4 regions of the Viridibacillus sp. KH_047 genome follow, and region 1 is predicted to be linked to each of the others. Evidence: riboswitches for the same ligand, from Rfam matches in the RefSeq annotation. Region 1 holds a riboswitch; each other region holds the start of a gene.
The links. Region 1 has a riboswitch for lysine ahead of AC3IS5_RS20480 (transporter substrate-binding domain-containing protein). Riboswitches for the same ligand answer to the same signal wherever they lie in the genome.
Positions count from the first base shown of each region.

Region 2: linked by a shared signal. The riboswitch ahead of AC3IS5_RS19270 (amino acid permease) and the one ahead of AC3IS5_RS20480 (transporter substrate-binding domain-containing protein) in region 1 are both predicted to bind lysine.
Region 3: linked by a shared signal. The riboswitch ahead of AC3IS5_RS05075 (aspartate kinase) and the one ahead of AC3IS5_RS20480 (transporter substrate-binding domain-containing protein) in region 1 are both predicted to bind lysine.
Region 4: linked by a shared signal. The riboswitch ahead of AC3IS5_RS02455 (cysteine hydrolase family protein) and the one ahead of AC3IS5_RS20480 (transporter substrate-binding domain-containing protein) in region 1 are both predicted to bind lysine.

Region 1 covers NZ_CM174479.1:4,173,924-4,177,141, forward strand. The annotation lists gene AC3IS5_RS20475 (amino acid ABC transporter permease) at 1-703, opposite strand, end outside; gene AC3IS5_RS20480 (transporter substrate-binding domain-containing protein) at 767-1,621, opposite strand; lysine riboswitch at 1,756-1,937, opposite strand; gene AC3IS5_RS20485 (hypothetical protein) at 2,052-3,218, opposite strand, start outside.
Region 2 covers NZ_CM174479.1:3,939,322-3,942,539, forward strand. The annotation lists gene AC3IS5_RS19265 (acetyltransferase) at 68-256, shown strand; gene AC3IS5_RS19270 (amino acid permease) at 413-1,873, opposite strand; lysine riboswitch at 1,981-2,159, opposite strand; gene AC3IS5_RS19275 (aminoglycoside 6-adenylyltransferase) at 2,283-3,149, opposite strand.
Region 3 covers NZ_CM174479.1:1,010,573-1,013,790, forward strand. The annotation lists gene uvrC (excinuclease ABC subunit UvrC) at 1-903, shown strand, start outside; lysine riboswitch at 963-1,144, shown strand; gene AC3IS5_RS05075 (aspartate kinase) at 1,268-2,500, shown strand; gene AC3IS5_RS05080 (YslB family protein) at 2,559-2,972, opposite strand.
Region 4 covers NZ_CM174479.1:487,371-490,588, reverse strand. The annotation lists gene AC3IS5_RS02460 (APC family permease) at 1-736, opposite strand, end outside; gene AC3IS5_RS02455 (cysteine hydrolase family protein) at 752-1,468, opposite strand; lysine riboswitch at 1,638-1,822, opposite strand; gene AC3IS5_RS02450 (LysR family transcriptional regulator) at 2,187-3,077, opposite strand.

The DNA.
Region 1 (3,218 bases):
TTTGATAGTTTTGTGGACCATCTAATCGTTTTTCAATGTAACGTAAAATACGTGTAATCGTAATCGTCATGATTAAATATAATACACACGCTACGAAGAACGATTCGAAGTAACGGAAGTTGTTTCCTGCAATCGATTTTGTTTGGAAATATAATTCAGTTACACTAATGACATTCAATACAGATGAATCCTTAATATTAATAACAAATTGGTTACCTGTTGCAGGTAAAATGTTGCGCGCAACTTGTGGTAGCACTACATGAATCATGGTTTGCCAATGACTCATACCAATCGCTTGTGCCGCTTCAAATTGACCTTTATCAACAGCTGTTATACCACCACGTACAATTTCAGCCATATACGCGCCGGTGTTAATAGAAATAACTAAAACTGCTGCAAATGTACGATTCATATCTATATCAAATGCTTGAGCAGAACCATAAAAGATTACCATTGCTTGTACAATCATTGGCGTTCCTCGGAAAAATTCCACATAGATTGCTAAAATTACATTAATAAACTTCAGGAATAATCTCTTTATACCTCGCTCTGGCTTTGGTATCGTATTTATTACACCAATTAATAATCCGATAATAGCACCAAAAATTGTACCAAAAACAGCAACTAATAATGTCATCCATGCCCCGCGAAGGAACATTTCCCAGTTTTCAGTCACTATGCTTATAATCCAATCAATACTCATTATGTTCCTCCTTCAAAAGCAATAATACCGACTGTTTTATATGCAGCCGGTATCCGACATACATTATTTTGCAGCTGGTTGATTTTTAATCGCTGAATTCATGATTTCCGTACGTTCTTCTTCGGAGATACCTTTTAAAATTTCATTTATTTTATCTTTTAATTTGCTCCCTTTTTGAATACCAACAGCAACTGCTGTATCTTCTTCCGATGCCTTAAAACTATCTGTAAATTCAACCATTACAAATTTGTCATTTGCAGTAGAAGAACTGATACCTTCTGGACGTTCAGATAAATAACCGTCAATAACACCTGATTCTAAAGCTACACGCATTGAAGGGAAATTATCCATTGCCGTTTGTTTTTTAACACCTTTAATTTGGTCTAATACTGCATATTGCGTTGTATTCAACTGAGCAGTAATTTTCGCACCACTAAAATCTTGAATAGATGTAGCTTTTTCATATTTGCTGCCTTTTTTAACGACCATTACAAATTCAGATTTGTAGTAGTTATCCGAGAAATCAATTGTCTTTTTACGTTTTGCAGTTGGCGACATACCTGCCATAATTGCATCAATTTTGCCAGAAGTTAATGATGGTACTAGACCATCCCACTCTGTTTTTACAATCACTAATTCTTTACCTAATGCATCTGCCACACGTTTGGCAATTTCAACATCATAACCGCCAGCATATTCAGAGTTACCGTCAATTTTCACACCGCCTTTTGAATCGTCTTTTTGTGTCCAGTTAAACGGAGGGTATCCCGCTTCCATCCCCACTTTGAATATTTCCTTTTTTGTTTCCCCTTTAGTAGATTCACCTGATCCTGAATCCGTTTCCTTTCCCCCACAACCTGCTAATAGTAAAATTGATAATAGCATCATGCTTGAAAGAAATAACCATGTTTTTTTCATAATATGTTTCCCCCTTAGTCAATATCCATATTCTCCTTAAAAATACTAAAAAAGGCTAATATACGTATAAAAAATGCGGCCTAAGATGAACTTAGGTCGCTTTGTATATTAGCCCAAACACCCTACTTTACCCTAAAAGAGATAGCACAACTCAATAAACTGGGAGGTTTATTGAGACAGTCCTGCAGCTATTAACTACAGACCCAGCAAGTAATAACGAGTATTTTACAAACTTCGGCGACATCTCCTTCTCCATAGCTTCATAGTTTCTCAAGCTCCACTATAGACTAATAGATATCGCGCCTCTACCTCAACTATTGGAAAGTGAGGTTGTATTCAATTATCATTGTTCACAGTCTACAGTACCAAACTTTCACTGTCAACGAAAATTTAGTTGAATATTCAGAATACTTATCCTTACAACTAATTTTCAGCCTCTAACAATATCTGATTCAGTGTACGTAACTTCACCTGTTGCAGCATTAATCTTATCAATTACACCATTTTCAGAAGGGGTGTTAATAGAGTAATTTAAGCTATAAATTTTCATTTCATCATCTTCATCTATCTCTTCAAAACGTGAAAGTTTCATCTGCAAACTCTGTTTATATATAGCATCCCCTTCTTCCAATGTAATCATTGGTGTAGTATTAATACCTCGAATAGCCTCCATATTTATTGCGCTATACAGACATGAACGAATTATTCCTGTATGCATACCTACCTCAATTAGGACGGAGTATTTGTCTAATTTGTATTCACGGAAAAATGGGATAAAAGTAAACATAGTCGTTGGCTCATCTTCATGTTCGTCTGCATGCTCGTCTGCATCATATTCATCCACATTGAAGAAATCCTCATCTGTATCATCATCAAATTCTTCTGTATCATCATTCGAAACAGATTGTTCTTCTAGCATATATTTATGGTGTATATCACCAGCAATAATCTCTAAAAATTGCATTGCATTGTCTTTCAATTGCTCAAAAGGTAACTCAGTCTTTGCTTCTGTATCCCATTCCACATTAGATTCATAGTTAGCACCCGCATCATCAAAATGTAGCACTTCGATTACAACTTCCGCATCTTCACCTTTTTCATCTAACTCTTCCGCATCATACCAATATAAATTACCCTCTTCTTCACGTAATAAATATTGATCAGTTACACCTAATAACTTTGGCAATGACTTTGTCACTTGAACAGGTGTAATAGCAAATTGTTCAAGCTGTGATTCACTGAACAACTGACTTGCTTTTTGAACTTCCCCATCAACAGTAACACCTATATAATCTCGAATTGGTTGATAAACTAATTCAAATTCCCCTTGCTCTTCATTTTCTTCGATTCCTAATTCCACTAATGTTTCTTTACATAAAATTTCTCTTGCTTCATTTTCTGTTACTTCTACTTTTGGATATGTAAGTTGATAATACTCTTGGAATATAGTAGCCGCTGTAATAGTACCGTATGAATTGATCTCTATAACTGCACCAGAATTAGGTAAAGGGAGTTTTAGTTTTTTATCTATAGCTTCATAAACTACTAAATATTCACCTTCGCCAATCTCAGAGAAATTACTAAATTGTACTACTTC
Region 2 (3,218 bases), 230 kb from region 1:
ACTTATGCTATAATTCTACTCAAGGTATTTTACAAAAAATACAATTTCAAGGAGTTGGAGATGAGGTATGGGTAAATGTCCTAAATGTGACGGAAACGAAATGAAAAAAGGAGTACTTCACAGTGGTGCTGTAATTCTTCAAATGGTTCCAGCAAATAATATCAGAGGCAAATCTTCACCTGTATCAGCTGAGTATTGTAATGATTGTGGATACATTGAAACTTTTTATGTCACTGAGCCTAAGAATTTGCAATAGCTTTTCTTATTCCACTATTGATTAATATGTCATTCAGATAATTTATTGCTTTACTCCCTATAAACACATTCATGAATTTGTTTATAATTGCAATTGGGTGTGAATTAATAAAACAAAAAAACTACGCAGCTTAGAGGCTACGTAGTTCTTTTTTAGTTAACGGTGACTATCAAAGTCACAATCTTCTAGTTTGACGATTTTCGTTTTATGAACAATTTTATAGCCAAACCAAATAGCTAAGAAAATTGGCAATCCGATATATGAAACAAGGATACCGTACCAGTCGATATGATCACCTGTGAATGCTGTATAGTTTTGTCCAACAACAACGATTGCACAAAGTACAAAGGCAAAGATCGGACCGAATGGGAACCATTTTGCTTTATAAGGTAATTCGTTTAAATCGCGACCTTGTACAATATAGGCTTTACGGAATCTGTAATGACTTACTGCAATCCCTAACCAAGCTACAAATCCACACATACCTGATGCATTTAACAACCAAATGTAGACAACACCATCACCAAAGAATGATGCGATGAATGATACACAAGCAACTAAACAAGTTGCCACTAACGCAGCCATCGGAATACCGCGTTTGTTTAGTTTAGTAAACATTTTAGGCGCTTTACCATCTTTAGCAAGCTCCCAAAGCATACGTGATGAAGCATATAAACCAGAGTTTCCTGATGATAAAATCGCTGTTAAAATGATCGCATTCATAATTGAAGCTGCAAACGCGATTCCTGCATTTTCAAATACTAAAGTAAACGGACTTACTGTAATATCACTACTAGCTAAACGTTCATCAGTAAATGGAATTAATAAGCCAATCGCTAAAATCGCTAAAATGTAGAATAACAGAATACGCCAGAAAACTTGACGAACAGCTTTCGGAATATTCTTTCCTGGATCTTCAGTTTCACCAGCAGTAATTCCTAGTAGTTCTGTTCCTTGGAATGAGAAACCTGCTGCTAAGAAGATACCAAACATTGCGAAGAAACCACCATGGAATGGACCATCTTCAATGAAGAAGTTTTTGAATCCAACTGGGTCATGTCCACCCATTAAACCAAATACCATCAAGAAGCTGACGATGATAAAGACGACAATTGTAACGACTTTAATAAGTGAAAACCAATATTCACTTTCACCAAAGCTTTTAATCGATAAGACATTCAAAGTGAAGATGATTACTAAAAATCCTGCGGTCCAGACGAATGATGATACATCAGGGAACCAAAATTTCATAATTAATGATACAGCTGCAATTTCAGCTGCGATTGTAATTGCCCAGTTATACCAGTAGTTCCAACCAAGAGCAAAACCTAGCGCTGGGTCAACGAATTTAGATGCGTAAGTACTAAACGAACCTGATACAGGCATAAATGCTGCCATTTCCCCTAAGCTTGTCATTAAGAAGAACACCATAATACCAATTAAAGAATATGCTAATAACGCTCCACCTGGACCCGCTTCGTGGATAGCTCCACCACTTGCTAAGAACAGCCCTGTACCGATTGTTCCTCCAAGTGAAATCATCGTCACATGACGACTTTTCAATCCTCTATTAAGACCTTGCGTTTCTACGCTTTGGCCGTTATTTTTATTACTCATTAAGAATCTCCTCTTTCCATTTTTCATTGCAAGAAGGTTAACTTGATGTCATAAAAAATACCATCACAAGGAATATGCGATGGTATCAAAACATGCCCATCAACCTTGATAAAGATAGCTCAACACGCCCGCTAAGACGTGACAGTTCTGCACCTTTCGGCAACAGCCCCAATGATTATAAGAAAAAGCTTATAAACACTTCGGCGATATTCCCTTTCAAATAGAATCACTGACGCTTTTCGCCTCATCCATTTTACTTTTTAATACCGCGACCTCTACCTCATCGAATGGATGAGGCATTGCAATATATTAATTTAATATGCCCCTATTATAATACAAGAGAGTTCTATGTTCAAGATGTAAATTTTCTTGAATATTAAAACATTTTAAGTTAATGTTTGTTAAATCTTCAAAATATTACTTCAGTATCACTCGGTAGCGTTTGAATATGCTTTAAATAATTGAGCACTTTAACACCTTCTTCATAACTTTGGAATGAAAGCATGCTAGCAACATTTGTTGCTGTACTTTGAAATAAATCACACATAGTAAATAGTGCTTGCCATGCTGAATCATAGCTAGCATTATTATATGTTGCAAGTAACTGCTCCCACATCTCTTTTGGTAATAGGTACTCAAGGTCCTTGCCGTTTTTACCAACACTTCTAGAAAAGTCTGTTTGCACTCCGACTTGCCATGAAAGCATTTGAATAAGCATTTCACGCGTATTATTAAAATGTGCTTGTGCATAGAGCATCTCTTTTCTCCATAATCCTTTCGCAATATATGTAGCAACCCACCAAAATTCATTACAACAATCTTTATAATGTTCTTCTGTTGGGCATTGTACCCAGTAATTGACGTCCGTTGGTAGAGGGAGTTTAGGGAGTGACCCATCTTTATCTAACAAGATTGTAGTTAAACTGTCTTCTTTACAATATGCTTCTTGTTCTTCGACAGGGATAAGCATCAAATCAATTCGGTTCCCATCCGAAAATTGCATCAAATATGTATAGCGCCCGCCAAGCTCAGGTTTAAACAACACCATATCTTCTGGCGTTTGCATAATGATCCTCTCTCCAAAAATATCTACCCAATGAGGATTGTTAGTAAATGATTTGATATCCGTCACAATATAAACGATATCAAAATCTTGAAAGGGATCCTTTTTTACATTTATATTTGTTCTTGAACCATTCATACAAACTGCACGTACTCGCTCATCATTTTCCGCTACATCTAGGATTAAATCCATCATTTGTTGCGCTGTTCTCATCATCAATACCCCCGTATTAAATTGGTGATTTTATTTTAAGCCATCTTATTAGGATTATCCATTTTCTTT
Region 3 (3,218 bases), 1.1 Mb from region 1:
GGACGCTTTTATGAACAGGCAGAACATATCAAGCCGAAGGAAATCTTCATACCTACGAATATTGAAGGGGACCTTCTAGCTACAGTACTTGATGTAAAAGTGACGATTCCTCAAAGGGGAAAGAAAAAAGAACTTGTTGATTTAGCGAGTAAAAATGCACAAATTGCTATCTCTGAGAAATTCCAGTTACTTGAGCGTCAAGAAAAAAGGACAATAGGTGCCTGCGAAGAATTGGGAAATGCGATGAATATTGCGACACCGCTTCGCATAGAATCATTTGATAACTCCCATATTTTTGGTGCGGACGCCGTTTCAGCGATGGTTGTTTTTATTGACGGTAAGCCGAGCAAAAAGGATTATCGAAAATATAAAATTCAAGTTGCTGCAAAGCACGACGATTACGGAGCAATGCGAGAAGTCATTCGCCGAAGATATACTCGTGTATTAAGAGATGGCTTACCCTTACCCGATTTAATCGTTATTGATGGTGGGAAAGGACAAATGGAAGTGGCAAGAGAAATCTTAGAAGATGAGCTTGGTTTAGATATTCCTATTGCAGGTTTGGCAAAAGATGATAAACACCAAACTTCTCAATTGCTGTATGGCTCGCCGCCAGAAATTATTCCGTTGAAGAGAACGAGTGAAGCATTTTATCTTTTACAAAGAATTCAAGATGAAGTTCACCGTTTTGCTATTACCTTCCATCGCCAATTACATGAGAAGAATGCCATTACATCTGTTCTCGATGAAATTGAAGGAATTGGTCCGAAACGTAAGCAGCAGCTTCTCAAACAATTTGGATCTGTTAAAAAAATTCGTGAGGCATCCTATGAAGAGTTAATTGCTGCGAATGTACCAAAAAAACTAGCTCATACCATATTTACTTATTTTTCTGAAAAATAAATTGCAGTAATCTGAAAATTATGTTAAAGTAACATTACTATTATAAATAATCACTAATTAGTGATGATAGAGGCGCGGATTTCAAGAGTAATCAGCAAGAGGATGAATAGATCCTATGACTGCTGATGAAAGGGGAGGCCGCCGAAGTGATAAATTGACTATTTCAAATTTATTACTGGTTCTACATTTAACAAGTGTAGAATTGTCAGATCCGTTTCGGTTCTGGAGGGCTATCTCACATGAATGTTCTTTTGAACGTGCATGCTACGAGGCGGCTTTTCACACGGAAACGTGTGGAAGGCTGCTTTTTTCATAAGATGTCATTGTGATACGGTCGTCATAACAAATAAGGGAGAGGTTATGAGTGAGTTGTTTAGTTTTTAAATTTGGTGGTACATCAGTTGCAACGATTGAACGCGTATTGCATGTGGCAAAGCGCATTCAGAAAGAGAAAGATAAGGGCTATGACATTGTCGTTGTTGTTTCAGCAATGGGTAAAACGACGGATAAGTTAGTAGAGATGGCACATGAAGTAATGCCAAATCCATCGAAGCGTGAAATGGATACGCTCTTAACAACTGGTGAGCAGGTGACTATCTCATTATTAACGATTGCATTGCAAAGTTTAGGGTTATCAGCGCAGTCTTTCACTGGTTGGCAAGCTGGTATCTTAACGGAAGGGATTCCAAGTGATTCCCGCATTGTTGAAATCCAATCTGAAAATGTGCAAAAAGCATTGGATAAAGGCCAAGTTGCGGTAGTTGCAGGTTTCCAAGGAATCGATAGTAATAACAATATTACAACTCTAGGTCGCGGAGGATCAGATACAACAGCAGTTGCTTTAGCTGCAGCATTAGGTGCCGAGCGCTGTGATATTTATACAGATGTTGATGGTGTGTACACTTCAGATCCACGTTATGTTCCAAAAGCTCGCAAACTACAGGAACTGTCATATGATGAAATGTTAGAATTAGCAAATTTAGGAGCAGGTGTCTTACATCCACGTGCCGTAGAGTTTGCAAAAAACTACAAGATCCCATTAGCAGTTCGCTCTAGTTATGTAGACGATGAAGGAACAATTATGAAGGAGGAAGTTGAAGTGGAAAAAGATTTAGTTGTACGTGGAGTAGCGTTTATGTCAGATATTGTTCGTGTAACGGTAGGATACGAGGGGAATTATAAAGGTTCTTTAGTCAATATTTTCACGGTTTTAGCTGATAATCATATAAATGTTGATATTATCGTTCAAACTATACTCGAAGGGATAGAGCCTTCAGTATCATTTACTATTACGAAAGAAAATTTAGCAGATACCGCTCGAGTATTAGAAGCAAATAAATCTAAAATTGGTTATTGTCATGTGAATTATGAAGAGGACGTAGCTAAGGTATCGATTGTAGGTTCTGGTATGGTGTCTAATCCTGGCGTAGCCGCAAAAATGTTCGATCGCTTACATAAAGAAAACATTACATTGAAAATGGTAAGTACTTCTGAAATAAAAATTTCTGTTGTCATTCCACAAGAATCGATGTTGTTAACTGCAAACGCATTACATGATGAATTTGAGTTGGCAGCTAGTCTAGCAATTCAAGTTTAATCATAAAATAAAAAGAAGCTGACTAGCCATCTTGAACAGATATTTAGTCAGCTTCTTTTTATAGTTTGTCTTTTAAATCCCATTTAACATGGAATCGTACAAGCCCACGTTTTGCTTTCTTTTCGTCGTAGCATTCTGTTAAGAAACCACTGATTTTCTCTTGTTGAGCTGCTAGGAAGCCACTTTCAAGACGGAAGCAGCGTTTGTCAAATTGCATAGCCTCAGGATCTCCAGTGAGAGTATAAAACGTTTCATCTTTAGATTGTTTTTCTATAGAAAGCTCTCCCCATCCGGCTTCTTGAAAAAATGAAACAGCTTCTTCCATGCTGTATAAAGGAAACTTGCGTGCTAACTCTTTGCCGCACCAATATAGGATATCTTCCTCGTTTTTTCCAAGAACAGACGAGAGAACGTGATCTCTGATTAGTTCGTAACCAAATAATGGGAAGTGTTGAGTGTTAGTAGATGACATGATTTGCCTTCTTTCATTTAATTTTGTCTAATTTTTGTCAGAGTTAGAGAATAGCGTTTTCTAGTAGAATATTTATGTATTTACGAGAAAAAAGCATGATTTAAAGGTATCTAGAAATAGTGCTAGTTACCTTGACGCTCTGCCATGATGAGAGTACAATGAACTTGTCATAATATTGTACCATGATGAAATATGCAGTCAATGGATACCGCGTTGGAAAGCGTTGGTAGTTGTTCGTCTGTCTAT
Region 4 (3,218 bases), 560 kb from region 1:
AAGAAAGAATAGCCGCTTTCCAAATATCATCTTTTGGATTTACTGCTTCTTCTGATAATGTTGTGATTGAGTCAAATCCCAAGAACGAGAAGCAGGCCATCGCTGCACCAGAAATAATCGTTGTCATTACGAACGTCTCATCATTAAAGAATGGTGTAATCGAAATTAAAGAAAATACACCATCTTCAACAACAATCGCTTTCATACAGAAAATCACAAAAATGACTACAACAATCCCCATGAAGATTACAAGGAGTTGGTTGGTTTTAGCAGCTATTCCGATTCCCAGGACATTTACAACAGTAATTATACCGGCAATAAGTAATACCCACGCCCAGTATGGAATCGCTGGAATTAATGCATTCGCATAGGATGCACCGACCATGAAGACAATTAATGGCACTAATACATAGTCCATAAACATCGCCCATCCTGCAAAAAAACCTAAATGTGCGTTAATCGCACGTTGTGTATATGTATACGTAGAGCCACCAATTGGAAACGCCGCAGCCATTCGACCGTAGCTATATGCAGAAAACATCATCGCTACCATCGCGACTAAATACGCTAACGGTAGCATACCGCCTGTTGATTCTGCCGCAAAGCCGTATATATAAGCAGGAGCAATTGGTGTCATAAACGCGATACCATAGATTACTAAATCTTTCAGTGTGAGAACACGTTTAAAATGAGGAGCTACATTTCCTTGAGTTGTATTGCTCTGAACATTACTCATTTAAAAGCTTCCTCTCTACCCTTGAACTACTGCACGTTGTTCAATTTCTTCTGTAATCAAATCAATGACTTCTACTGTGCTCATTACTTGGCAATAAATTTGATTCATAATCATAATTTCTGCATCATGAAGTTGTTGCGTAGCAGCTGCACATGCATCCTCAACTAGAATCACTTCAAAGCCTGCATCAGCTAGACTTCGTACAGTTGAAGCTACACATTGGTCTGTCACAACTCCTGTACAAACAACCGTTTCAATACCCATGTTGCGAAGTAAAAATTCATAATTTGTGCCACTTAAAACACTGTCTGTCGTTTTATTTACTACGATTTCATCGTCTAATGGTTTTAATTCATCTACCATTTCTGCTCCCGGATCACCGATTGGTAATAAAATATTGTTCCAACCTGGGCGACGTTGTACAGGGGAACGGTCACGTCCGTCCTTATGATGACATGCAATACGACCGAAAGTTACTTCTAAACTATTTTCGCGGAAAAAGTCTAGTAGTTTTTTATTGTTTGGAATCGTTAAGTTATCAATACGATCAAAGAAATATGTCCATTTATCAAACATGTCTTTTTCTCGTGCAATTTGAGCATCCAATCCATCTCGGCTAATAAATTGATGTTGCATATCAACTACTAAAAGCGCTGTTGTTGCTGGATCTAATTTCATTTTTTCTTCACCCGTCGGAATAAAATCATAATAAAGTGTTTGTTGTTTTTCCATTATACGTTCCTCCATTAAGCTCCTATAAGCTAAATTAGTTTTTAACTAAATAAAAAAGAGATCCTCTATGTGCTAAAGAATCTCTTGCAGACAATAAAAAATGACTACATCATTTCTGATTAAGAAACCAAAAATGATGTAGTCATTCTAAAGTCCCCAACCCTGTCTCTTATGAGATAGCACAACTTAATAAACCGGGAAGTTCATTAAGACAGTCCTGTGGTTTTTCACCACAGACCCAGCACGTAATGATGAGAATCCATTGCATGCTTCGGCGACATTCCCTTCTGAATAGCTTCTTCGTCTTCTCTGACTCTACTATTCGCTAATAAATATCGCACCTCTACCTCACAATCAAAAAAGTGAGGTTTATTTAATTATTAAGACCATTATATTGTTATAAGATTTTTCTGTCAATACAGATTTTTGTAATAATTACAAAAGTAGACTTAGCACAATATATTTAATTATGTTTTTACTCTATCCCAATTCCAACTAAGTCACCCACTCTACATGTGTGGAGTGTATGTGGCAACACAATGGATGCTGGTGGGTTTATGTAAAATGATTGGTTAATTTCAGAAACCAATCATTTGTTATTTAATTTATAAATAGTACGCTTAAACAATAGCCATTATATGTTGAAGAAATCTATTTATTGTTTATCATTCAAGCATGGGCCACAGTTACTTAAACAGAACTTTCGTATGGAAATTTATTAAGTGGTCATATGTTCTTTCTTTAAAAATTCCATTAGATATTTTTTGAATTGTAAGACTGCATGTTTAGATGTTTTTCCTTTTAACCAGGCTAGACCAACCGGTCGATAACAATAAGGTTCAATTAACCTAATTTTTTTCAAGTGTGTTAATTCTTCATCGGTATATGCATATTTAGGAAAAAAAGTAATCCCTAGATTCTCTTTGACTAAGTTTAAAATAATCGACAATTCTTTTCCCTCAAACTTTATATTCGGAATAAATCCAGCTTGCTTACAAAAAGAGTCTGTTACAACTCGCCAATTTAAGCCAATTGGGAATGTAATAAATGATTCGTTTTTTAACTCTTCTAAACTTACAAACTCCCTAGTGGCAAGACGATGTTTTTCAGATACTAATAAATAAACTTCTTCATTAAATAAATGAACCCATTCAATTTCTTTGTCTTTTATTTGAGATGTTGAAATACAAATATCAGTTTTTTCATCTTTAAGTGATGCTACCATTTCATCATCTGACATAACATGTTGACTCATTTTTGTATTTGGTCTTTGCGATAAAAATCCACCCACTAATTTAGGCAAAAATCCAGATGTCATAACACCTAGTGAAAAATCCGCATTTCCTAATCCTGCTAAATCATATATCTCATTTTCGGCATCCTCTAATAATTGTAGTGCTTTTTCTACTTTTTCTTTATAAATCTTGCCGTACTTATTTAATTGTATTTGTTTCCCTTTCCGATCAAATAACTGTATCCCTAAGTTTTGCTCTAACCTGGCAATCGATTTACTCAGTGAGCCCTGAGAAATTTCTAGTTCAACTGCAGCTTTTGACATGTGTTGATATTCAGCAACTATTAAAAAGTATTCTAGTTGGAGTAACTGCAAAAAAAAAACCTCCCCCTTTATACCGTATAGTAAAACATTAATTTTCAATCATTTTGTGTACATGTTACCACAATTTATTACCAAAACAACACTTATAACCCTAATGGAATATGTAAGTACTTAGCGGTTATTGAAACACTT